4 regions of the Furfurilactobacillus curtus genome follow, and region 1 is predicted to be linked to each of the others. Evidence: predicted binding sites of a transcription regulator. Region 1 holds the regulator's gene; each other region holds the start of a gene.

Region 1 (5,834 bases):
AGTAACGGTCATGTGAGACGAATAAGACGGTGCCCATAAACTCATTGAGCGCTTCTTCAAGCACTTCTCGTGAATCGATGTCTAAGTGATTGGTGGGTTCATCTAGAATCAAGAAATTGTCGTGATCGAGTGACAGCTTGGTTAAGGACAACCGCGCTCGTTCACCCCCACTTAATGCGCTAACAGGTTTAGCAACATCATCACCAGTGAACAGAAAACTGCCTAATAGTGTTCGAATTTCACGTTCTGCCATGGTTGGATGGTCATCCCAAATTTCATTTAAAACGGTCTTTTCATCATGGAGAACGGCTTGTTCCTGATCGTAGTAACCAATGGTGACATTGGCTCCAATTTTGATCGTGCCTGCTAAAGCTGGTCGCTGCGATAAAATTGTTTTTAAAAGCGTCGACTTACCAACGCCATTTGGTCCGACAATACCGACTGCATGCTGTTTAATGACGTTAAGGTCAATATGATTCGCTAATGGCATCTCGGCAGTATAGCCAATCTGCAAATCAGCAACTTTCAAGACTTCTTTGCCACTGTCATGCTCAGGCTGGAAGCGAATGCGAATTGAACGATCATCATCCTTTGGTGCTTCTAGGCGATCCATTTTGGCTAATTGTTTGCGACGGGCCTGTGCTCGTTTTGTTGTAGAGGCGCGCACGATATTTTTATTAACAAAGTCTTCCAATGCACTAATTTGGGCTTGCTGTTTGTCAAACGCACGTTGTTGTGTTTTGATACGCGCTGCTTTTTGTTGTAGATAAGCAGAATAATTTCCTTTGTAGTGAGTGAGGGTGCCTTGGTTCATGTCATAAATAGTCGTAACCACATGGTCCAGAAAGTATCGATCATGAGAGACAATCAGGACAGCTCCGGGATATCCCTTAAGATAATCTTCCAGCCAAGATAGGGTTTGAATATCTAAGTGGTTGGTCGGTTCGTCTAAAATCAGTAAGTCTGGTTGCTGCAATAAGTACTTTGCTAAGGCTAGCTGTGTTTTTTGACCACCTGAAAATTGCGTGACGTTGCGATCATACGTATCTTCATCAAAGTGAAAGGCATGTAAGACACCGCGGATCAGGGCTTGATAGCCATAACCATTGTGGTCGCTAAAATTTTGTTGTAGTTGATCATATTCGCTTAAATAACGGTGGTAAGTCGTACTTTGATGATCTGCTGTGGGATCCGCAATCAGCGCTTCTAATTCGTGTAATCGATGTTCTTGTTGACGCTGTAAACTAAATACAGTGAGCATCTCGTTCCAGACAGTATTATTTGAAGTTAGCCCGGCATCTTGGGGGAGGTATCCCACCGTAACTGCTTTACCAGTGGAGATGGTGCCAGCATCAGGTTCATTTAAGCCTGCAATCATTTTTAATAAGGTTGATTTGCCAGCGCCATTGCGACCAACTAAGCCGACACGTGCGTGATCTTCAACCGTCATAGAGACATTTTCAAATAAGGTATCGGCGCCGAAACGACGTGCGACTGCTTGTACTTGGAGAACATACATAGTCGAAAACTCCTTCACTCATCAAACGATTTCATAACTACCATTCTAACATGTCGAGCAATGAAGCGGCATGGGTTACCAAGCGGCTGCGCTGATTGAGCTTGTGAAACAAGTGGTTGGTAAAGGATTAATGACGATGATTATAAAAGTTCGTGATTTTAATTAATATCAACAGTACGAAGTTTTAGGAAAAAGACAGTCGATTCAAAAGCTTTCAGATCAAGGTAAATCAGGATTTTATTAAGCCAAACGGCAAGAAACTTTGTGAAAGAAACAGATAAAAGAATGAAATTTACTTCACAATAAGTGACCCTATGCTATAATTGGTCTACACATTAGTTTCACAAGCGATACTAATCGAACAAAAAGGAGTGAACCGTCGTGGCCGAACAACGAATTCCACGTGCGACAGCAAAACGGCTGCCGATCTATTACCGTTATTTAAACATTTTATTGGATGCGGATAAGACCCGCGTTTCTTCAACCCAGTTATCGGAGGCGGTTAAAGTCGACTCTGCAACTATTCGTCGCGACTTTTCATACTTTGGTGCCCTCGGCAAAAGAGGCTACGGTTATGATGTTGCAAAGCTCATTGAGTTCTTTAAAAAGATTCTGAATCAAGATCAATTGACCAATGTTGCATTAGTTGGGGTGGGGAATTTAGGCCATGCATTATTGAACTTTAATTTTCATCAAAACAGCAATGTTCGTATCAGCGCAGCCTTTGATGTTAACGACAATATCGTAAACACAGTTCAAAGTGGTGTGCCAATTTATCCATTATCAGAAATGGGCCGTCAATTGCAGGATCAGCAAATCTCGATCGCCATCGTAACCGTTCCAGAACGTACAGCACAGGATGTGACGGAACAATTGGTTAAGGCCGGAATCAAGGGGATTCTGAACTTTACGCCACGTCGCTTGTCTGTACCTGACTCAGTGCGGGTTCAAAACGTTGATTTGACTAATGAATTACAGACACTCATTTATTTCATTGATCATTATGCTGAGATTCTACCAACTGAGGGTGAACAAGGATAAACAGTTGTGATTATTAGCTGAATACAAAAGGATGAACGTCGGTTGCTTTGCGAAGTGACTGACGTTTTTTTAAGCATCGCCCAGCTTAATCCTTATGCCTTGTTGACAGCTATCAATTAGCAGTGTGGGTCCGGGGCTGCTAATTTTTTTGACTAAGTTTGACCAAAAGCCTTGCATTCAGAATCGGGGATGGTTATTATAGACCTTGTTGTTAGCACTTAGACATTAAGAGTGCTAAAAGCGTTTATTTCAACGAAAATTATTGGAGGGATTAACGTGTTAAAACCATTAGGAGATCGTGTTATTTTACAAGCTTCTGAAGAAGAAGAACAAACCGTTGGCGGTATTGTCTTGGCAAGTAATGCGCAAGAAAAACCAACGACTGGAAAAGTTATCTCTGTCGGTGCTGGCCGTGTATTGGACAACGGTGACTCTGTTGCACCATCCGTTAAGGAAGGCGACACAGTAATGTTTGACAAGTACGCCGGGACCCAAGTGACTTATGACGGTGCAGATTACCTAGTTCTCCATGAAAAAGATATTGTCGCAATTGTTGAATAATTTTCGACCTAAATTGCGTAAATAAAGACGAAATAAAAAATAGTTGAGGTGGAAATTCACATGGCTAAAGATCTAAAGTTTTCTGAAGATGCCCGCAGCTCAATGCTTGCTGGGGTTGATAAATTAGCGAACACGGTTAAAACCACACTTGGACCAAAAGGTCGCAACGTTGTACTTGAACAAAGTTATGGTTCACCAACCATCACTAATGATGGTGTAACGATTGCTAAAGCAGTTGAATTGGCTGACCATTTCGAAAACATGGGTGCAAAGTTGGTTGCTGAAGTTGCTTCTAAGACTAATGACATCGCTGGTGACGGGACGACAACTGCTACGGTGCTCACACAATCCATCGTAAACGAAGGCATGAAGAATGTGACTGCCGGTGCCAACCCAGTTGGGATCCGGACAGGGATTGAAAAAGCGACCAATGCAGCCGTTGATGCTTTACACAAGATGAGCCACGACGTCAAAACTAAGTCAGACATTGCTCAGATTGCTTCGATTTCGGCTGCAGATCCAGAAGTTGGTGAATTGATTGCTGACGCAATGGAAAAGGTTGGCAATGATGGCGTTATCACCATTGAAGAATCTAAGGGGATCGAGACTACTTCGGATGTAGTTGAAGGGATGCAGTTTGACCGTGGATACATGAGTCAATACATGGTTACCGATAATGACAAGATGGAAGCTGACTTGGATAACCCATACATCTTGATCACGGATAAGAAGATTGCTAACATCCAAGACATTTTGCCATTACTGCAATCAGTTGTTGAACAGGGCCGTGCTTTACTGATCATCGCTGATGACATTACTGGTGAAGCATTGCCAACGTTAGTCTTGAACAAGATGCGTGGTACGTTTAACGTCGTTGCTGTTAAGGCCCCTGGCTTTGGTGATCGGCGCAAAGCGCAGTTGGAAGATATTGCTGCTTTGACTGGTGGTACTGTGATTACTGACGACCTCGGCTTGAACTTGAAAGACACGACTGTCGAACAGTTGGGTCAAGCTGGTAAAGTTACTGTTACCAAAGATAACACGACGATCGTTGAAGGCGCTGGTAACAAGGCCGACGTTGACGAACGGGTTGCCAACATTCGAACTGAGTTAGAAGCAACGACTTCAGACTTCGACAAAGAAAAGTTACAAGAACGTTTAGCTAAGTTATCTGGTGGGGTTGCCCGAATTAACGTCGGTGCTGCAACTGAGACCGAATTGAAGGAACGTCGTTACCGGATTGAAGATGCGTTGAATGCGACGCGAGCCGCAGTTGAAGAAGGCTTCGTTTCTGGTGGTGGTACTGCATTAGTTAACGTTATCGAAGCAGTCGCTGCATTGGAAGAAGAAGGCGACGTTCAAACGGGAATTAATATTGTTCTGCGTGCGCTTGAAGAACCAGTGCGTCAGATTGCTGAAAACGCTGGTAAAGAGGGCTCAGTGATCGTTGAAAAGCTGAAGTCACAGAAACCAGGGATTGGTTACAATGCTGCAACTGATGACTGGGTGGACATGGTTGATGCTGGGATCGTGGACCCAACCAAAGTAACACGGTCAGCCTTGCAAAATGCTGCGTCCGTTTCCTCCTTATTATTAACGACCGAAGCCGTTGTGGCTGAAGAACCAAAGCAGGATAACGGTGCTGATGCAGCAGCTGCTGCTCAAGCTGCTCAAATGGGCGGTATGATGTAGGCTAAAACGCCAACCGTTGATTGATTAAGACTGTTTAATAAACAAGGTGCTCACCAATTTTAGTTGGTTGAGCACCTTGTTTGCATTTATCACGTAATCTGTTTAATTTGGACTAGCTCTTGTCTAACACCTTTTAATTTAGTCGAAAGGGAATATCTAATTACGATTGTTTCTATTGCTTATCAGTGTTCGACAACAATGACTTGTTTGACACTAATTTTTCACATGGCCTTTATGCAAAATCTAGTGTAAGATAAGTTAGCTGAAAGCCGCAGAATATTGCTGGCTTTTTTGACGTTTGTGGGCGAGAAATTTGTGACGCAAATGTCGTTGTCAGTAACTTTAATTTATAGAAGGTAGGTGCAATGTTGTACCTGCCAAAGGGAGTTTCAAAATGTGGCGGTATTTAAAGCGATTGCTCATTGGTAAACCGCTAAAAACTTTGGATGAAGGCGGTCAGGCACTGACCAAATTTAAGGCCTTGGCGTTGCTTTCATCAGATGCATTGTCCTCTGTTGCGTACGGGACTGAACAGATCACCACGGTGTTGGTCACATTATCGGCAGCAGCTATTTGGTTTTCTTTACCAATTGCCGGCATTGTCCTCATTTTGTTGTTGGCGATCACGTTGTCTTATCAACAGATCATTCACGCATACCCATCAGGTGGGGGCGCCTATGTGGTTGCGACGACTAATTGGGGCCGTCCAGCTGGGCTAGTGGCTGGTGGATCCTTATTGGTGGACTACATGCTGACCGTGGCCGTTTCGGTAACATCAGGTACCGAAGCGATCACCTCAGCAATTCCAGCCTTATATCATCATCAAGTAGCAATCTCGATTGTTATCGTGTTATTTGTGATGACGCTGAATTTGCGTGGTATGAGTGAATCAGCCAACTTCTTGACGATTCCGGTATATTTCTTTGTGGTCATGATTTTAATCATGATTATCGTGGGAATTTATAATATTGTGACTGGTCAAATTACCTATCATGCCACTGCGGCAGTCGGGGCTCCCGTC
Region 2 (5,834 bases), 650 kb from region 1:
CAAACCTAGTAAATTGACCAAAATGGGCAGCGTTTGACCGAAGATTAACTTAACCATTTTGCCCATCGCGACAATGACACCTTGGTTAAGCGACAGTTCATTGGCCGGCACGACGGCGGCCACGGAGAGGCCACCAAACGAATCAAGTAAGATAGCAAAGACAACAAGAATAACCATAATTAAAGGATAATTACGCGTTGGTCGTTGTAGGTTATTGATGTAGGAAGCAGAGGCCTCAATCCCGGTAAATGCTAGAATATAAGGCACGATTACGGTGATCGAGCCAGCTTTAGTAATCGATCGCAGGTCGCTAGCCAGATTGAGATCGAACTGCAGTGGGTGACCCTGACCCAAATAAATCGCACCTAAAATGAGCAACACGATCGCTGGCAAGACGATGCCTAAGGAAAAGGTCCACTTTACTAAGCGATCAGTTCCCTTAATGCCACGTAATTGGATAAGCGTCATCACCCAATAGATGATGAAAAAGGCGCTAAATTTTAACCAGGGATTCGAATTTAGCTGCGTGAAATGTGTTGAGTAGGCAATCACACCGATGATGAAATAGATCATCGTGATAAAATTAACCGTAATTTGTAACCATTGGAAAAAGACGGCAATAAAGCCTGCGCGCTGACCAAGGCCACCCTTGACCCAGGTATAAACGCCGCCATCGCCCCAACCTGGCATGGTTGCCAGTTGCGCGGAAACTAAAGCGACCGGCAAAAACCATAGCAAGCCGGCAACGCCTAAGAACAAGGTGGCCTTTAAGCCAGATTGGGCAAAGGCGGGATACTCATCGGCAGACATTAGCATAGCAGCTGTTAAGGTAAAAAAACCAAATCCAGTTAACGATCGATTTTGTTTCATCAGACGAGCCTCCGGTGAACTTTAATAAGTTAAGATTAGCATGAAATCATTTTTAACGATAATTACCAGCACAAAATCACCTTACAAGTGGGATATTCATGTTCAAGAACCGGTCAAAATGGTAAACTGATTTGGTATCGCGAGGTGAAGACGGGTACATGGAAATCGAAAAAAATGACCGAATCAATTCACTGTTCGGTTTTTATGAATCGCTATTAACGGCGAAGCAAAAAGCATATGTTGAACAGTATTATGGCGAAGATTATTCATTAGGCGAAATTGCAGAGAACTTTGATGTCAGTCGACAAGCTGTTTATGACAATATTAAACGCACCGAAGTTATCTTAGAAAATTATGAGCGCAAACTTCAGCTTTACGCAGACTTCTTGCGGCGTAATCAGGCCGCTGACGCGGTCGCTAATTATGTGGTGAGACACTACCCAGATGATCGCCAATTGCGACAGTTAATTGCGCAGCTAGAAACAAGTGAAAGTGTTTAAACAATTCGGATCATGAACTGGAGGAATGGTTATGGCCTTTGAAGGGCTGACAGAACGATTACAAAATGCAATGAAACATTTGCGGGGAAAAGGAAAAGTCTCTGAGAGTGACTTACGCGAAACGATGCGGGAAATCCGACTCGCTTTGCTCGAAGCTGACGTTAACTTTGATGTAGTCAAGACATTTGTTAAAACAGTGCGCGACCGTGCAATGGGTAGCAACGTGCTAGATGGGCTAAATCCCGCCCAGCAAATCGTTAAAATTGTTGACGAAGAATTAACGAAAACGATGGGTTCGGATGCCAGCGAACTTAATAAAGCACCAAAGATTCCAACAATTATTATGATGGTTGGTTTGCAAGGGGCTGGTAAGACCACCACTGCTGGCAAGTTAGCTTATAAATTAAAGAATGAACAGCAAGCGCGTCCCTTGTTCATTGCGGCCGATGTCTATCGACCGGCTGCGATCGATCAGTTACAACAAGTGGCTGATCAAATCGATGTGCCTGTATTTGAATTAGGGACAGATGTTGATCCCGTTGAGATCGTGCGCCAGGGGCTGGGCCAAGCGGTAGCAAATAAGAACGATTACGTCATCATTGATACGGCTGGTCGACTCCAAATTGATGAACAATTGATGGATGAGTTGGCTAATATCAAGGCATTAGCGCATCCAAATGAAATCTTATTAGTCGTTGATGCCATGACTGGGCAAAATGCCGTTAATACGGCAACTGGTTTTGACGATAAGTTAGATATTACCGGCGTAGTCTTGACTAAGTTAGATGGAGACACTCGTGGCGGAGCTGCTCTGTCCATCCGGGCTGTCACCGGTAAACCAATTAAATTTGTCGGTGAGGGAGAAAAGATGTCCGCCCTAGACACCTTCCATCCCGACCGGATGGCATCTCGAATTTTGGGGATGGGGGACATGTTGACGCTAATTGAAAAAGCGCAACAGGTTTCTGATGAGAAGCAGGCGGCTGATCTTGAACAGAAGATGCGGGAAAATTCTTTTGATTTCAATGATTTTCTCGATCAGATGGATCAGATGAATAAGATGGGTGGCATGGAGAGTATCATGAAGATGATTCCCGGCCTAGCGAACAATCCAGCAATCGCTAATGCGCAGATCGATCCCAAAGATTTAGCTCATATGCGTGCAACCGTTTATTCAATGACACCGCAAGAACGAGAAAATCCCGATGTGTTGAATCCAAGTCGTCGTCGTCGGATTGCTGCAGGCTCTGGGCGACCAATTCAAGAGGTTAATCGACTTATTAAACAGTTTGATCAGATGAAGAAAATGATGAAACAAATGTCCAACGGTAACATGGGTGCTTTAGACCAATTAGTTCCTGGTGGTCTAGGCGGCATGATGGGCAGCGGCTCCGGAATCTCTGGGCGCTTAGGCAAGATGGCGGTTAATCGGATGGTTCGTCAAACGCGTAAGAATAAGAAAAAAAGAATTAAAAAGAATAAACGTAGTCGCTAATGGATGCGTTCACTCATAAAGCTGACCATGACTTGGTATCTACCAAATCATGGTCAGCTTTTTTGAATTTCGTGCTACGGAACAGTATTGGGATTTAGGCCATACTGCTTTGCTTGGTGTACATTTTGTCAGTAATCGTCATAGAATTTTGTTTTTTGTGTAACAGAACTGAAGAGTCGTTTAAAAAGCAAGAACTTATGAACAGATTACTGTTAAAACAATTGTGATTCATCAATGTAAGCGCTATGCTGGTATTGTGAAATATTTCTAAAAGATGGAGGGATGTTACATGGCGATCGTAGTTTCTGCACTTAAAGAGGCAACTGGCGAAAACCGGGTTGCGCTAACCCCGGATGTTGTCAGTCGCTTGGTTAAGGGCAACTATGAAGTGTTAATTGAACAAGGTGCGGGTGTTAATGCATTTTATCCTGATCAGGCTTATCAAGATGCCGGAGCAACACTGGTTAGTCGTGACGATGCAATTAAACAGTCAAATTTAATCGCGGTTATTAATCAACTAGATGCAACGACCATTGGGCAGTTGACTGCTGGACAAACATTGATTGGGTTACTAGCACCGTTAACTGATCCGGATGGCATTAAAGCCTTAGCCAAACAAAAGGTGACAGCATTAGCTTTTGAACTATTGCCACGAACGGTTTCTCGGGCCCAAACCATGGATGTTTTGAGTTCTCAATCCAGTGTGGCGGGCTACAAAGCCGCTTTAGTGGCAGCAGACAAGTTCTCTCGCTACTTCCCAATGATGATTACGGCTGCCGGAACGGCTAAACCAGCTAAAGTGCTTGTTTTGGGTACTGGTGTAGCTGGGTTGCAAGCCATCGGGACTGCTAAACGACTGGGTGCTGTTGTTTCCGGATATGATGTGCGTCCTGCCTCACGCGGTGAAGTTGAATCACTGGGGGCCACATTCCTGACGACTTCTGTCTCTGGCGCCGGTGAAGGTGGTTATGCTCGTCAATTAACACCGGAAGAGACGCAGCAGCAACAGGATGAATTGGCTGGATTCATTGCGGAAAACAATGTCATCATCACGACGGCGCAGGTCCCGGGTCGGAAGCCACCATTATTGGTGACGCAAAAATCTGTCGATGAAGCTAAACCAGGCACGATTTTCATTGACTTAGCAGCTAGTGACTTGGGCGGCAACGTGGCCAGTTCTAAGCCGAATGAAACGGTGATGACACCAGCTGGCGCACAAATTATTGGTGCTGGTGATATGGCTAGTCAACTACCAGCAGCGGCTTCAGATATGTTTTCAAAAAACGTTCAAGCCGTGATTAACTATGTGACTAAAGAAGAAGCCTTAAGCTTTGACGTTGATGACGATGTCTTAGGAGAACTATTGGCAACTTACAACGGTGACATTATTAGCAACCGTCTAAGAGGGGCCATGAATTTGCCTGAACGGACGTCAAGTCGGCCAGATCAAACAGTGGCGGCAGATACAGAGACGAAAGGAGCCGATCAGTCATGAGCCAAGAGTTATATGCGAATTTAGCCATTTTTGTGTTGAGTTTACTAGTTGGATTTGAAGTCATGAGTAAAATTCCATCCACGTTACAAACCCCGATGATGTCTGGTGCGAACGCGATCCACGGTGTCGTTGTCGTCGGTGCCTTTGTCATTGCGGCTGAAGCAAATAATTGGTTATTTTATTGTTTAGCCTTTTTTGGCGCCTTCTTTGCGGCCGTAAATGTGGCCGGTGGGTATACCGTTACTGACCGGATGTTAGGGATGTTTAACCGCCCTAAAAATTCACAACCAAAGGAGGATGATCACAAATGAACGCATTAGTGACAACGTCTTCACTGGTTTACTTAGTTTCGGCCGTTTGTTATGTCATCGGGGTTCACCTGATGCGATCACCAAAGACCGCCCGTCGAGGGAATGGTTTATCCGCAATCGGGATGTTTTTAGCCGTAATTATGATTATTATCACGATTATTGCTGAAGGTAAGATTACCGGGATTGGCTGGGTAGTGCTCATTGCTGGATTGGCCCTCGGAATTTGGTACGGTGTGGTGCGAGCTCGCAAAGTCCCGATGACCGATGTTCCTCAACTGGTTAGTCTATTCAACGCTGTTGGTGGTGGTGCCGCCGCCGTCATTGGGATCTTTGACTATATTGTTAAAGATGCCGGTTCTAGCCTTAACTTGGCCTTTTCCTTGCCTGTCTTTTTGGATGTGGTGATTGGGGGGATTACTTTCTCCGGTTCACTAATTGCTACTGGGAAATTATCGGGTCATGTTTCTGGCAAGCCGATTACCTTTCCTGGGGCGCGGTTGATCAACGCCTTAATCGTAGTTGCGATTTTAATTGCGGCTTGGTTAATGATGGGTGAACCGACCAATATCTGGTTTGTCGTACTCGGATTAGTTGCCAGCCTGGTTTTTGGTCTGCTCATGACCATGCCAATCGGTGGGGCAGATATGCCAGTAGTTGTTTCGCTGTTAAACGCATTTACTGGTTTGGCCGTTGCCTTTGCTGGGTTTGTTATTGACAACCAAGTGCTCATAATTGCTGGGGCATTAGTGGGTGCAGCCGGAACTATTTTAACGTTACAAATGGCTGATGCGATGAATCGTTCGGTCGCGAATATCTTGGCCGGTGGATTTGGTACTGGTGACAGTGGTAGTAACAGTGCTGCCGAGGATGTACCGGTCAACGTTAAAGAAACCAGCGCTGATGACGTTGGTCTACAATTGGCTTATGCGCAAAATGTCATGATTGTACCTGGGTATGGTTTAGCTGCAGCACAGGCTCAACATGAAGTTGCTGAATTGGCCAAGTTATTGACGGATAACGGGATTAACGTGAACTATGCGATTCACCCAGTGGCCGGGCGGATGCCAGGTCACATGAACGTGTTATTAGCTGATGTCAACGTGCCCTATGACCAGATGAAGCAGATGGAAGAAGCAAATTCGATGTTTGAAAATACGGATGTT
Region 3 (5,834 bases), 340 kb from region 1:
TAACACTGCTAAGAATGCTAAGCTATGGCATATGGACAAGCACAATCGCGAACATATGGCATTGTCGAGTAATGGCTGGACTCGTAGTGACTTGTTTCGAGCAGATGATGTCGACTTTAATGCCACGGGGTGGACGCCTGATGTGCCAAAGACACTAAGTACCGCACAAAAGGATGAATTTCGGCGGTTAGTCCACTTTGTCAACACGAGTGATGACCATCAATTTAAAGCAAAAGCTGGCAACTATTTGGACGTTAACTCGGTGATTGATATGTATTTGTTCACCAACTTGATTCATGATCAAGACGGTCTTGGACGCAATTTTGAATTGGTCACTTATAATGGTCAACGGTGGTCAGCGACCATGTATGACATGGATTCAACTTGGGGATTATACGAAAATGGGCGTCATCTATATCCATCTGGAACAGCTGTCTCACATAATTATCCTAATCACGGCGATCTCAAGACAGCGGAAGGCAATCGGTTGATTCAACGGGTCGTTCAGGCCTATCCCCAGCGGGTACAAGCACGCTGGCGACAACTGAGGAAGCAGACGTTAACGCCGACGGTTGTTAATCAGGATTTCACCACGCTGATGACCCAAATTGGGGAGCAAAACTATCAGCAGACGTTTAAATTAACACCTGGAATTCCATCAAAACGACTGACTAGTTTAATGCAAGTGCGACGTTCAATTAAGCGGCAATTTAAAGACAGCGACGCATTGTTCAATAATTACACAAGTAATGTTCAGCACTTAAAGTTTAACTATGTGCCGCCAACGCCAGTTCAGTAAGAAAGCCTACAAGTTACTAAAGTTAGTCAAAGAAGGTGATGGGGATGCTTTATCAAGACTCACAATTAGCCACATATATCGATCGACCAACTCGGTTTACATGTCGAGTGCGATTATATGGCGTGATGCTTGAGACTCATTTAAAGAATACTGGTCGTGGCGCAGACGTGCTCTTAGCAGGGGCGATTGTGGTCATTGTGCCAGCCATCAATTCAACGCGTAAGACGCATTGGGATCTAGTTGCTGTGCGGAAGCAAACAGAACGCGGTAATTTTTGGGTGAATGTTGATAGTTCAGCTCCCAACCAAGTCACCAAAGAAGCGGTTGCGTCCGGATTGCTGAAATTTCCTGGGTTAACTGGCACGATTACTGAGTTTCGCCCAGAGGTAACCTTTGGCGATTCACGGGTCGATTTTAAAGGTAGTACCAGTACCGGAGAGGAATTTTTTGTCGAAACAAAAGGTTGCACCTTGGAAAATCAAGGGGTAGTCGCCTTTCCTGATGCGCCGACGGTCCGAGCAGTTAAACACGTCTATAATTTGGACAAAGCGATGGCGGCTGGGTATCGAGCCTACCTAATGTTTGTAATTCAAATTGATAACATTGATTTATTGACCTTAAATCAGGCAATGGCACCTAAATTAACGCAAGCGATCCGCGACGCACTTCCACAAGGCTTACAAATTATGGCTTATTGTTCAGCCGTTGATGAATTCGGGATTGCGCTGCATCGTCCAACGCACTTTGAGATTGATGCGCCTTTTGTTGATCCTCAAGCGGCTGGCTGAATTTTTCAATCATTAATTGAATTGTTTAAAATAAAACGATCGCATGTCCCAGATGGGCAATGCGATCGTTTTAGGTTAGTTAAAAAATTAGTGACGGCGGTGCACCATAAAGGTGACAACATGCAAAATGATTGCTAGTAAAGTAAAGAAGATGATGACAAAAACCGCCCAGTTGAGCCAAAAGTTCGTTTGGGCAATGACCGGCGCCAAACCAGTCTGGATTCCCATCGTGATTAATGACATGATTGCAATCATCATAAATAGTTCGACATAGCGCTTCATGGTATTGTCATCTCGTTTCGCTTTGTTTGGAAGTTTGACGCCCCATTTGCGACAGGTGTTCAAGGTTTGTTCAGGAATTCGATCGCCATTTTTTAAGGTGCCAGGGCATACGATTTCATGAATTTTGATCAGACCAGCCGCATTCATCACCGTATCAATTTGTCGAAACGTGGCGTCGGTGACACCCGTAAAGAGGTTATCCAGCGGACTAATATAACAATCGGTGATGCTAAGGTAATGCTTATTTTTAAAACGATCAGGGTGCGCGTCACCAACATGATCAATGCGGACTAAGCGCCAACGAAGGCAGTCTAAAAAGTGCTTCATGATTCCTGATAGGCCACCCCAATAGGTGGGTGCTGCAAAAATCCAGACATCACTAGTCAATAATTTTTCAGTTAATGCATCTAAGACAGGATTAGGAATCCCAGTATCGGGGTGGATGTCATAGTCAGCCAAGTAAATTAATTCTGTTTCATGCGGCGCTGGAACACTAGCCAAAGTGGCCGTCAATAATTGCGCGGTGACACCATGTTCTTTATGGGCGCCGAGGATTCCCAAGACTTTCATGAATGACCTCCGACTGCTTTATTTATCTAATGATAAATAAATTTAAAAAATTAACTATGTTTCTAGGATAGCATAAAATATTGGTAGCTGTCGGCTACTTTGGTAGGTGGAAAAGTGGTTTGCATCCCATAAATCTCGACAATGGTTTATCGGCTAATGGTGTGTGAACTCACCCGGTCTGGCTCACGCTCTGTTTTTAAATTGACACTTTTGTCATTTTTCATTATACTTTGTCATGCATTTGAAATGGGGGACCGACTATCGTAACACGTATACATCCTTATATTCACTTCCCCAACGCCAAAGCCGCAATGAGCTACTACCAAGAAGTTTTTGGGGCAACCGATTTATTTCGGATTCCGGTTACGGAAGCAACTGCGCGGGAATTGGACTTAATTGATCCTAATCTAGAAGATTCAACAATTCATGGTGGTTTTCGCGTTATGGGTTCACAGATTCTGTGTGCGGATGATTTCATGGATCAGCCACAGCACGCAACAAATATTGCGATTATGCTGGACTTTAACGCTGACGACAGTGAAGAAGTTGTGCAAGCACAAAAATTCTTTGATCGAGTGGCAAACTCGGGGCGCGTGCGGGTAACTAATTCGTTTAGTGCTGCTTATTTCACTGGCAAACGTGGTGAATTTACTGACGAGTACGGCGTTAACTGGATCGTTAGTTGTCGACCACACAACTGGATTGAACACACTCCGGTGATTTCTGGCGATCAGAGTATTGCCCCAATGCAGGACACGCCTAGTTAGGGCTAACTAAATAAAGCAGAAGCAAAAAGAGAGCGGGACATAAGTCACTTGACTTATATCCCGCTTTTTGACGATTTAGATTGGAAATGAAATTTAGTTTTTGGTTTTGTCCCAGACTCTTTTATAAATGAGCATTAGTTGTTGTGAACAAAGTCAACCACATTACGCCCAACCACTGTGTTGTCCTTTAATTCTTGAATCATATCGTTGATTTCTGATAACTTGCGGGTGCGAACGATTGGGTGAACCAAGCCTTCAGCACCGAATTGGAATGTTTCAGCTAAATCTTGACGAGTCCCAACGAGTGAACCAGCAACGACGATACCGTCGAGCACTGTCTTAGCAATGTTCAATTGCATGTCACCTTGTGGTAAAGCAACGGCAACTAGCTTACCATCTGGGCGCAATGAGTCAACGGCTTGGTCAAAGGCTGAAGTTGTAACGGCAGTCACTAAAGCAGCGTGAACTCCACCGACTTTTTCTTGAATTTGTTCGTCAACGTTGCCATCGTGACGGTTAATTAAGATATCTGCGCCAGCTTGTTTAGCGGCTTCCAACTTGTCTGGGTTCCCATCAACAGCAATGACGTGCGCGCCAAAAACGTGTTTAGCGTATTGGATGGCCAAGTTACCTAAACCACCGGCGCCAACAACAGAGACCCATTGGCCTGGCTTAACGTCAGCCACTTTAATGGCTTTGTACATTGTTACCCCGGCACAAGTTAAGGAGGTGGCTTCCACTGGATCTAGGCCATCGGGCACCTTAACGGCGTAGTTGGCATCCACAATGACCTGTTCAGCCATGGCGCCATCAACGGTAAAGCCTGAATTTTGCACCTGACGGCAGAATGTTTCGCGACCAGTTAAACAATATTCACAATGACCACAGCCCTTGAAGAACCAAGCGATAGAGACCCGATCCCCTACTTTAACGGCGTCCACGCCATCGGCCACTTTAGAGACGATCCCAACGCCTTCGTGTCCAATGATTCGTCCAGGCTTGTCACCGAAGTCACCGGCGGCAACGTGTAAATCAGTATGGCAAAGACCACAATATTCAACATCAACAAGTGCTTCACCAGGTTTTAAATCACGTAAGGTAACATCTTTAACATCGACGAAGCCATCAACATTATCGCGAACAACAGCAGCTTTCATGAATTGATCTCCTTTTGATTAGAACTAATTTTTGCTTTCAACAGTTTAATCATATCAGGAAGACTCTGAAAATTAAAGTGAATTGATGAGCATTTGCAAACTTTTTTCATCATTTATCTGTCTGTGAAAAACAAAAATGTGGATAAATCGTTTTTTTAATCACAATTAGTAAGGAATTTTCATTATCGAATTTGTGAATAACACTTAAAAGACTCTAATCCACAATTGACCAAAGCTTGGTAGATCTGATTATGATTGTCGACCGAAATCGATACGCACCGCTAGTTTTAAGGCCCAAACTAATTATCCGCGACTGGAATGTGTATGGCGTGATAGAATGGCCTTAAGGACGCGAATCGTGCAAAATTAAGGAGCGGATTTTTCTGAAAGTCCAACGCAAAGACATCAAATTTAGTTGGTTATTTGTTGCCTCACTGTTAAACAATGCGGGTGCGAGTTTTCTTTGGCCATTAACGACCATTTATTTACATAACTACCTCCACGAATCATTAACGTTAGCTGGTTGGGTATTATTAGGAATGTCGCTTATGATGATCGTCGGTGACTCAGTTGGTGGATACTTATTTGATCATTGGAAACCTTGGCAGACTGGGATTATGTCGGCGGCGCTAGCGACCCTCGGCGTCGTTGCCTTGATTTTTTGGCACGGCTGGCCCGTTTATGGCTTGCTACTGTTGGTAATCGGGTTCGGTGATGGCGTCAACATGACGATTTTAAACTCTTTGGCAACGTGGGTGACGACAACTTCAACGCGGCACGTGTTCAATATGCTCTATGTTGCGATGAATATTGGGGTGGTGATTGGCACCTTAATCGTTGGTTACGCGATCAAATTCGGCATCACCACGGTCTTTATCATTGCCGCGGTATGCTATGCTGCGTTGACGTTAGTGGTAACGTTACATTTCAATGTAGCGCCTAAGACACACCGTGCTAAAAGCCAAGTTGCAAGCCAACGTCGCACCCAGATGCCTTTACTGGTGGGCCTGATTTTGTTGCTGCTATTGGCAATTAACTTAGCATATTCCCAGTGGGAGAGTGTTATTTCCGTGCACATGACCAATCTGGGGATTCCCGTGTTGAATTACAGTTTACTGTGGACGCTAAATGGCCTGATTATCGTGATCTGCCAGCCTTTTATCACACGGTTTAGTGAGCGTTTCCGCATTGAAAATGTCATTTTGGTAGGAATTACATTATTTGCAGCTTCATTTTTCATGCTGATTTTTGCTCGCAGTTATGTAGCGTTTATTGTGACCATGATCGTGCTAACGTTCGGGGAAATGATTGGTCACCCAGCTTTACCGGCGTGGATTGCGGTCAAAGCCCCCGCTACCGAGGCTGGAAGATATCAAGGCTTCTCTAACATCGCGATTGCTTTTGGCCGGGCAATTGGCCCCTTATTCGGTGGACTTATGCTGGACTATGCGACATTTTCGAAGCTGTTTTT
Region 4 (5,834 bases), 680 kb from region 1:
CCAGTTATCATTGCGAGGGTTGCTAACCCGCCGGCAACGTACCAGCAGGCGTGGTAAAAAGTTTGTTTTGTCATGAAAATATCCTCATTGTTTGTGATTTAGGGTTTGGTAGAGTTGGCTGATGAATACGTCGTTGGTCCACATCCAAACTGCGTGACCAAAAGATTCTGAGAGATGCTCTGCTAGTGGCTGATCTTTTGCGGCCGGAATGGTATGCATTTTTGGCAATAAGTACAGGTGATAAGCTGCCCATACACCTAAGCCAAAGATAACACCATGGCCAGCTTTTACTTTTGGCAGTCGTTGTCCGGCTAATGCGTAGGCAACAGCAAATGTTGTCGAGAAACCAAAATGCATGAGAAAGCCAGCAATGGGCATTTGCTGTTTTGAGTAAGTGTAACTTGCATTTAATAGGCGTGGTGGTAAGCGCAATTGTTCCAGCAGATGTTGCGGTGGGTTGGGATTATCACGCTCGGGTGTGCGCGGTGGCAATAGCGCCTCCCAGCCAATCTTGACCATGCCAGAGATAACGCCAGCGATTAAACCAGCTTCAATGGCAGCTGACATGTTGGTTTTGTGTTTGTTTGGTTTAGACTTATATTTTGCCATAATGATCAAGCTCCTCACGTTTTTGGCTAGGTTAATTATAGGCTGTGGCTGGCTAAAGTGCGAGTAATGGATGTGGCTAACGCGGAAAATAATTTTGCGATCCTTTATAAAAAGGGGGAGCGGATGATTGCGTACAAATTAGAACTAATTTAAAAAGAGGTGGTCCTCAAAAGGCCATCTCTTTGTCTTGCAGCGATTCTAATCCTCGCCGTGAAAAGCTTCCCAACCTTCGCTAGCGATGAAGTAAACGAGGACTAATGCACCGATCGAATCGGCCCACCACCAACCTAATAGGGCTGTGACCATAGCACCGATCAGAACGGTAGCCGCCATATAAGCGCAGGTAATATTGCACATGCCGTCTTCAATTAAGGCCAGTGAATTAATTTTCTTGCCCAACGATCGTTTGCGAATGGTCAAGATCGGCATCAGCAGAACCGAAGCGATTGCAATGGCCATCCCTGAAAAGCTTGATTCAGGGGCTTGGTGAGTCAAGAGATTATAGCCAGCCGTCAAGGTGACATAAACGGCCAACAGTAATAGAATACCGCCGACAATGCGACCGGAGCGCCGTTCAGCTTGTTCAATTCGTTCCTTACTAGCGCCGGCTTGTTCTTGCCGTAACCGCCAGACGAGCGTGATGCCAGCGATAATTTCCAGGAAGCTGTCCAAACCAAAAGCGACCAATAATATAGAACCGGCCTTAATTCCGGCACATAACCCGACTAAAAATTCAAATGCCATCCAAGCGACCGAAAAGTACTCGGTGTGCAAACCCTGAGTGATATAACGTGTTTTGACATTAGTGTCCATGCTTTTCTCCCCTAATAACGTGATCAACGTGCTCGAGTGCCTCATTTAAAACATCCAAAATATGCGGGTCGTCTAAGCGATACACATTTGTCTTGCCTTGTCTGGTTGCACTAATAAGCTGGTGTTGGCGCAATTTGGCCAATTGATGCGAAGCAGCTGACTGTTCTAAGCCTAATTGAGCACTGATTTGCGAGACCGTTAAATCTTGTTGTTCCAGCAGATACAATAATTGCATCCGAGTCGGGTTACTGAGTAATTGAAATAATGTATGAGCCTCATTGAGATGTTGTTCTTCGATGAAGCGAGGTGACGGAGATGTCATCAGATGATCATCCTTTCATATGATGAAATCATCATATAACCGTTTGCTCTAAATTGCAAACGGTTAAGTTGCACTAGTGTAAGCGTTTTCTAATATACTATCGTCTGATACACTATTGTTAAGTGTTCTGATAATAAACACAAAGGAGTTCCTAATGAAGAAAATTATTCTGGATTGCGATCCCGGCCACGATGACGCCTTGGCGATGATGTTGGCGGTCGCCTCACCGGAGATTGAGTTGGCGGCCGTAACGACTTCGGCGGGCAATCAAACGCCTGAAAAAACGCTAAATAATGCGATGCGGATGTTGACCCTTTTGCAACGGCAAGATATCCCGGTCGCCAGTGGTAATAAAACACCACTGGTGCAACCATTGGCGACTGCCGGAAATGTTCATGGTAAGACGGGGTTAGATGGAGCGGACTTACCGGATCCGGACTTCCAACCCCAAGATATGACGGCAATTGAGTTGATGGCGAAGACGATCCGGGAAGCAACTGAGAAGGTAACTTTAGTTGTGACTGGGCCGATGACGAATGCCGCCTTATTTTTGCGCGTGTATCCAGAATTGGCCGCACGTATTGAACGAATTGTCTTTATGGGCGGTGCGATGGGATTGGGTAATTGGACCCCATCGGTGGAATTTAATATTTATGTTGATCCGGAAGCCGCTAAGATCGTTATGAATTCAGGGATTCCGTTAACAATGGCCCCATTGAACGTCACACATCAAGCGCAAATTATGAAAGATGAAATTGCGACAATTGGTACGATTAATAATCCAGTGGCACAAGCTTTTAAAGGCCTTCTAGACTTCTTTGAAATTTATCATGAAAATCCAAAATGGGGCTTTTCTGGCGCACCGTTACATGATCCGTGCACAATTGCCTGGCTGATTGATCCGACGATGTTTGAAAGTGACTTGATGAATGTCGATGTAGAAACAACAGGGGATTTGGTCAAAGGAGAAACGGTTTGCGATTACTATGAATTAACGGGTAAGCCGAAGAATACAGATGTTTTGCTAAAAATTGATCGATCACGTTTTATCGAATTAATTATGCAATCGTTAAAATCATTCAACTAACTAAATGAGCAACCAAAAAGCCACCGATATCAAAATCGATGGCTTTTCAGATATAGGATTTAAATTTTAGTGGAAGACCATGCCACCGTCGACAGTGATTGTCTGACCGGTGATGTAATCAGAGTCAGTTCCAGCTAAGAAACTAACAACATTTGCAACATCTTCTGCCTCAGATAAGCGATTTAATGTGATGTCTTTTGTGAAGGTTTGTAGTCCCCACTCGTCATCTTTACCGGCATTTTGACCAACTTCATGAGCAATGTCCATCATCATCGGTGTCCGGACAATTCCCGGTGCATACGCGTTAACGGTGATTTGATCGGCTGCTAATTCTTTAGCCGTGGTCTGGGTAATACCGCGAATGGCAAATTTAGTTGAGCCATAAACGGTTAAATTTGGATTGCCGACTTCGCCAGCTTGAGAGGTGGCGTTAATGATTTTTCCACCGTGACCCAACCGTTTCATGGCAGCATGAGCAGCTTGCGTGCCCCAAACGACACCACCGGTGTTAATCATCGTCACGTTGGTTAATTGTTCTGGTGTCACGTCATCAATCGGAGTGGTTGGTGCCACACCAGCGTTATTGACGATGACATTTAAATCGCCTAACTGGGCAACGGTATCATCAACCGCTTTGAAAACCTGATCGCGGTCAGCAACATCGGCAACAAGTGCGATTGCTTTACCACCATGATTTGTAATTGTAGCAGCGACATCATCTAATTTAGATTTGGTGCGGCCGATAAGGGCAACGGCAAAACCATCACGAGATAAACGATCAGCAATGGCAGCGCCGATTCCTTGACCAGCACCGGTAATAAAAGCGACTTTTTGAGTCATGTGTAAGAACCTCTGTTTCTTGTGAAATTATGAACTAAAAATCAGTATACCGAACTCGACCAATAAAAACTAGTCCTAATTTAATGAGATGTATGCTCGAAAAAATTGATTTTTAGACAATAAAAAGCCAAGCCTTTTGGGCAACCTAAGGCTTGGCTGGGTGATTGGTTAAGCGTTGTTGACTGGAGTTTGACGTGTCATTTGTCCATCTTCAATTTTGTAGATTACATCACTTTTAGTAATCAGTCGTTCATCATGGGTCACCATGATGATGGCTTTATTCAGGTCATGAGCTTCACTAACTAAGCGATCAACCACATCGAATGACCGTTGTGAGTCAAGGCTAGCAGTCGGTTCGTCAGCCAAAATGACGTCGGGATTATGGAATAATGCTTTGGCGATAGCTACTCGTTGACGCTCACCACCGGACAATTCGTTTGGTAACGCATTATCCATATCGCGTAAATCTAAGCGGTCGAGTAATTGCCGCATTTCATCTACTTGGAATTTTTGATGAGCAAGGCGATCGATGAGCTTAAATTGTTCACTGACAGTTAAGAATGGAATTAAGTTTGAGCTTTGTAAGATAAAGCCCACGTGGTCAAATCGATATTGAAGGCGTTGTTTTTCTGTCTGTTGAGCGATATCAACGCCATTGAGTAGGACTTGCCCACTCGTTGGTCGTTGTAAACCGGCCGCAATTGTGAGAAACGTACTCTTTCCTGAACCTGAAGGCCCAATTACTGAGACAAATTGTCCAGGTTCGATTTGAAAATTGACGTTGGTTAGAGCATTAACGGCCACGTGACCGCTACCGAATTGTTTGGTGACATTAACAAGTTCCATTACGTTTGCCATGTGAACCTCCTATTTAATCGCGATAACTGGGTTAATGTGAGCAATGGTGCGCCATGATAACAAGGAACCGAGAATCGAGGCGACCACCAGTGAAATACCATAGATGCCGAGCTGACCATAATTTAGGGCAAATGGCATCCCACTTGGGGCCACGTTACCGATTAGAATCGTGACAGCTAGCCCGATAATGACACTGATGAGACTCATCACAGTGGCCTGCGTGACAACGCTAGCGAGAATATGATTGGTCCCAATACCTTCAACCTTCATGACGCCGAAGAGGGACTGCTTTTGTAGCGTTAAGACGTACATGAAGATCCCGATAATCGCTAATGACATGGCAAACAAGAAGTAAATCATCGTATTTAACGTAGTCTGTTCAGCACTGTAACCAGGTAAATTTTGAATGAACGTGTTGATTGGTAATCGCTGTAAGTTGTGATCATTTGAAGTCAACTTGCTGCTTTTTGAAATCAGCGCATTGATCGGTAGTGGCTTTGTGACTGGTTGGCCACCGACTGATTTGATATGAGCCAGCGTACTGATATCGGTATATAACGTTGGCGCAATGCTGTAGGTACTTTTCCCATAACTACCGACGACCTTCAGCAATTGGGTGTTAGAACCTAAGCGAATCTGATCGCCAATCTTAACGCCCTGATCCTTCAGATTCTTAGAAATAATCACTTGGTTCTTGCCATTAACTGCATGACCATGCGTAACCTTCGGCATGACGAACGCATCGCGGTTGGTTGCTAGTGCAGATATGTTAATTTTGGTCGATTTGCCGGCTTTTTGTAAAGCCGTGTTAGTCAAACTAACCGGCACAACTTTGCGACCTTTAACGTCATTCTTGGCTGCCGTCGTGAGTTGTGAGGCCGAGATGTTCTTATTGGCGTCTTTATTGAGATAGACATATTTTGCTTGCCACTGGTCGATTGCGAGGCGATTTCCTTGCGAAAGCCCATTGGCCAGTCCAGCCAAGACAAAGACGACTAAGGCGATTAGTACCATAACACCAGTGAGTAGACTGAAACGGAGTCGTTCACGGCGCATTTCTTTTAATCCTAAGTACATTTTATTTGCTCCTTAAGTTTATTTATCAAGTGATAAACGAATGACTTTATTATAACCAATGCTGATAAAAATACAACGATTAAATTTATCCCGAATGAAAATAACCTAATCCTGTTAGCTACTAACTGAGATTTAATGTGTGACGCCTGCTGCCAAATTGAAAGTCTAGGGAAGGTACAGGAGGCTAATCTTATTCGATAATCAAACAATCTCTGATGAGGCGTGCAA

What was found. Region 1 encodes Rex, which represses fermentation and respiration genes when NADH is low (regulators of the CRP and FNR family bind a similar motif). Its sites were predicted from a motif close to TTGTGAANTANTTCACAA; they were not measured.
Region 2: ACYQ0Y_RS01405 (NAD(P) transhydrogenase subunit alpha) is a predicted target of Rex. The motif match lies at 3,120-3,137, and genes of this name have one in related genera.
Region 3: adhP (alcohol dehydrogenase AdhP) is a predicted target of Rex. The motif match lies at 4,511-4,528, and genes of this name have one in related genera.
Region 4: ACYQ0Y_RS07395 ((S)-acetoin forming diacetyl reductase) is a predicted target of Rex. The motif match lies at 3,691-3,708, and genes of this name have one in related genera.

What each region holds. Positions count from the first base shown of each region.
Region 1 covers NZ_BAAHXU010000001.1:896,320-902,153, reverse strand. Annotated here, with positions in the region: gene ACYQ0Y_RS04565 (ABC-F family ATP-binding cassette domain-containing protein) at 1-814, opposite strand, end outside; partial or broken gene ACYQ0Y_RS04560 (ATP-binding cassette domain-containing protein) at 995-1,435, opposite strand; gene ACYQ0Y_RS04555 (redox-sensing transcriptional repressor Rex) at 1,901-2,560, shown strand; gene groES (co-chaperone GroES) at 2,837-3,121, shown strand; gene groL (chaperonin GroEL) at 3,182-4,813, shown strand; gene ACYQ0Y_RS04540 (APC family permease) at 5,208-5,834, shown strand, end outside.
Region 2 covers NZ_BAAHXU010000001.1:248,157-253,990, forward strand. Annotated here, with positions in the region: gene ACYQ0Y_RS01390 (amino acid permease) at 1-870, opposite strand, end outside; gene ACYQ0Y_RS01395 (putative DNA-binding protein) at 1,029-1,370, shown strand; gene ffh (signal recognition particle protein) at 1,402-2,865, shown strand; gene ACYQ0Y_RS01405 (NAD(P) transhydrogenase subunit alpha) at 3,155-4,360, shown strand; gene ACYQ0Y_RS01410 (NAD(P) transhydrogenase subunit alpha part 2) at 4,357-4,671, shown strand; gene ACYQ0Y_RS01415 (NAD(P)(+) transhydrogenase (Re/Si-specific) subunit beta) at 4,668-5,834, shown strand, end outside.
Region 3 covers NZ_BAAHXU010000001.1:1,233,491-1,239,324, reverse strand. Annotated here, with positions in the region: gene ACYQ0Y_RS05985 (CotH kinase family protein) at 1-799, shown strand, start outside; gene sfsA (DNA/RNA nuclease SfsA) at 844-1,587, shown strand; gene ACYQ0Y_RS05975 (flavodoxin family protein) at 1,675-2,439, opposite strand; gene ACYQ0Y_RS05970 (VOC family protein) at 2,751-3,206, shown strand; gene adhP (alcohol dehydrogenase AdhP) at 3,341-4,363, opposite strand; gene ACYQ0Y_RS05960 (MDR family MFS transporter) at 4,729-5,834, shown strand, end outside.
Region 4 covers NZ_BAAHXU010000001.1:1,579,544-1,585,377, forward strand. Annotated here, with positions in the region: gene ACYQ0Y_RS07375 (DUF1440 domain-containing protein) at 85-609, opposite strand; gene ACYQ0Y_RS07380 (cation efflux transmembrane domain-containing protein) at 808-1,422, opposite strand; gene ACYQ0Y_RS07385 (ArsR/SmtB family transcription factor) at 1,412-1,744, opposite strand; gene rihA (pyrimidine-specific ribonucleoside hydrolase RihA) at 1,899-2,831, shown strand; gene ACYQ0Y_RS07395 ((S)-acetoin forming diacetyl reductase) at 2,898-3,671, opposite strand; gene ACYQ0Y_RS07400 (ABC transporter ATP-binding protein) at 3,840-4,529, opposite strand; gene ACYQ0Y_RS07405 (ABC transporter permease) at 4,539-5,606, opposite strand.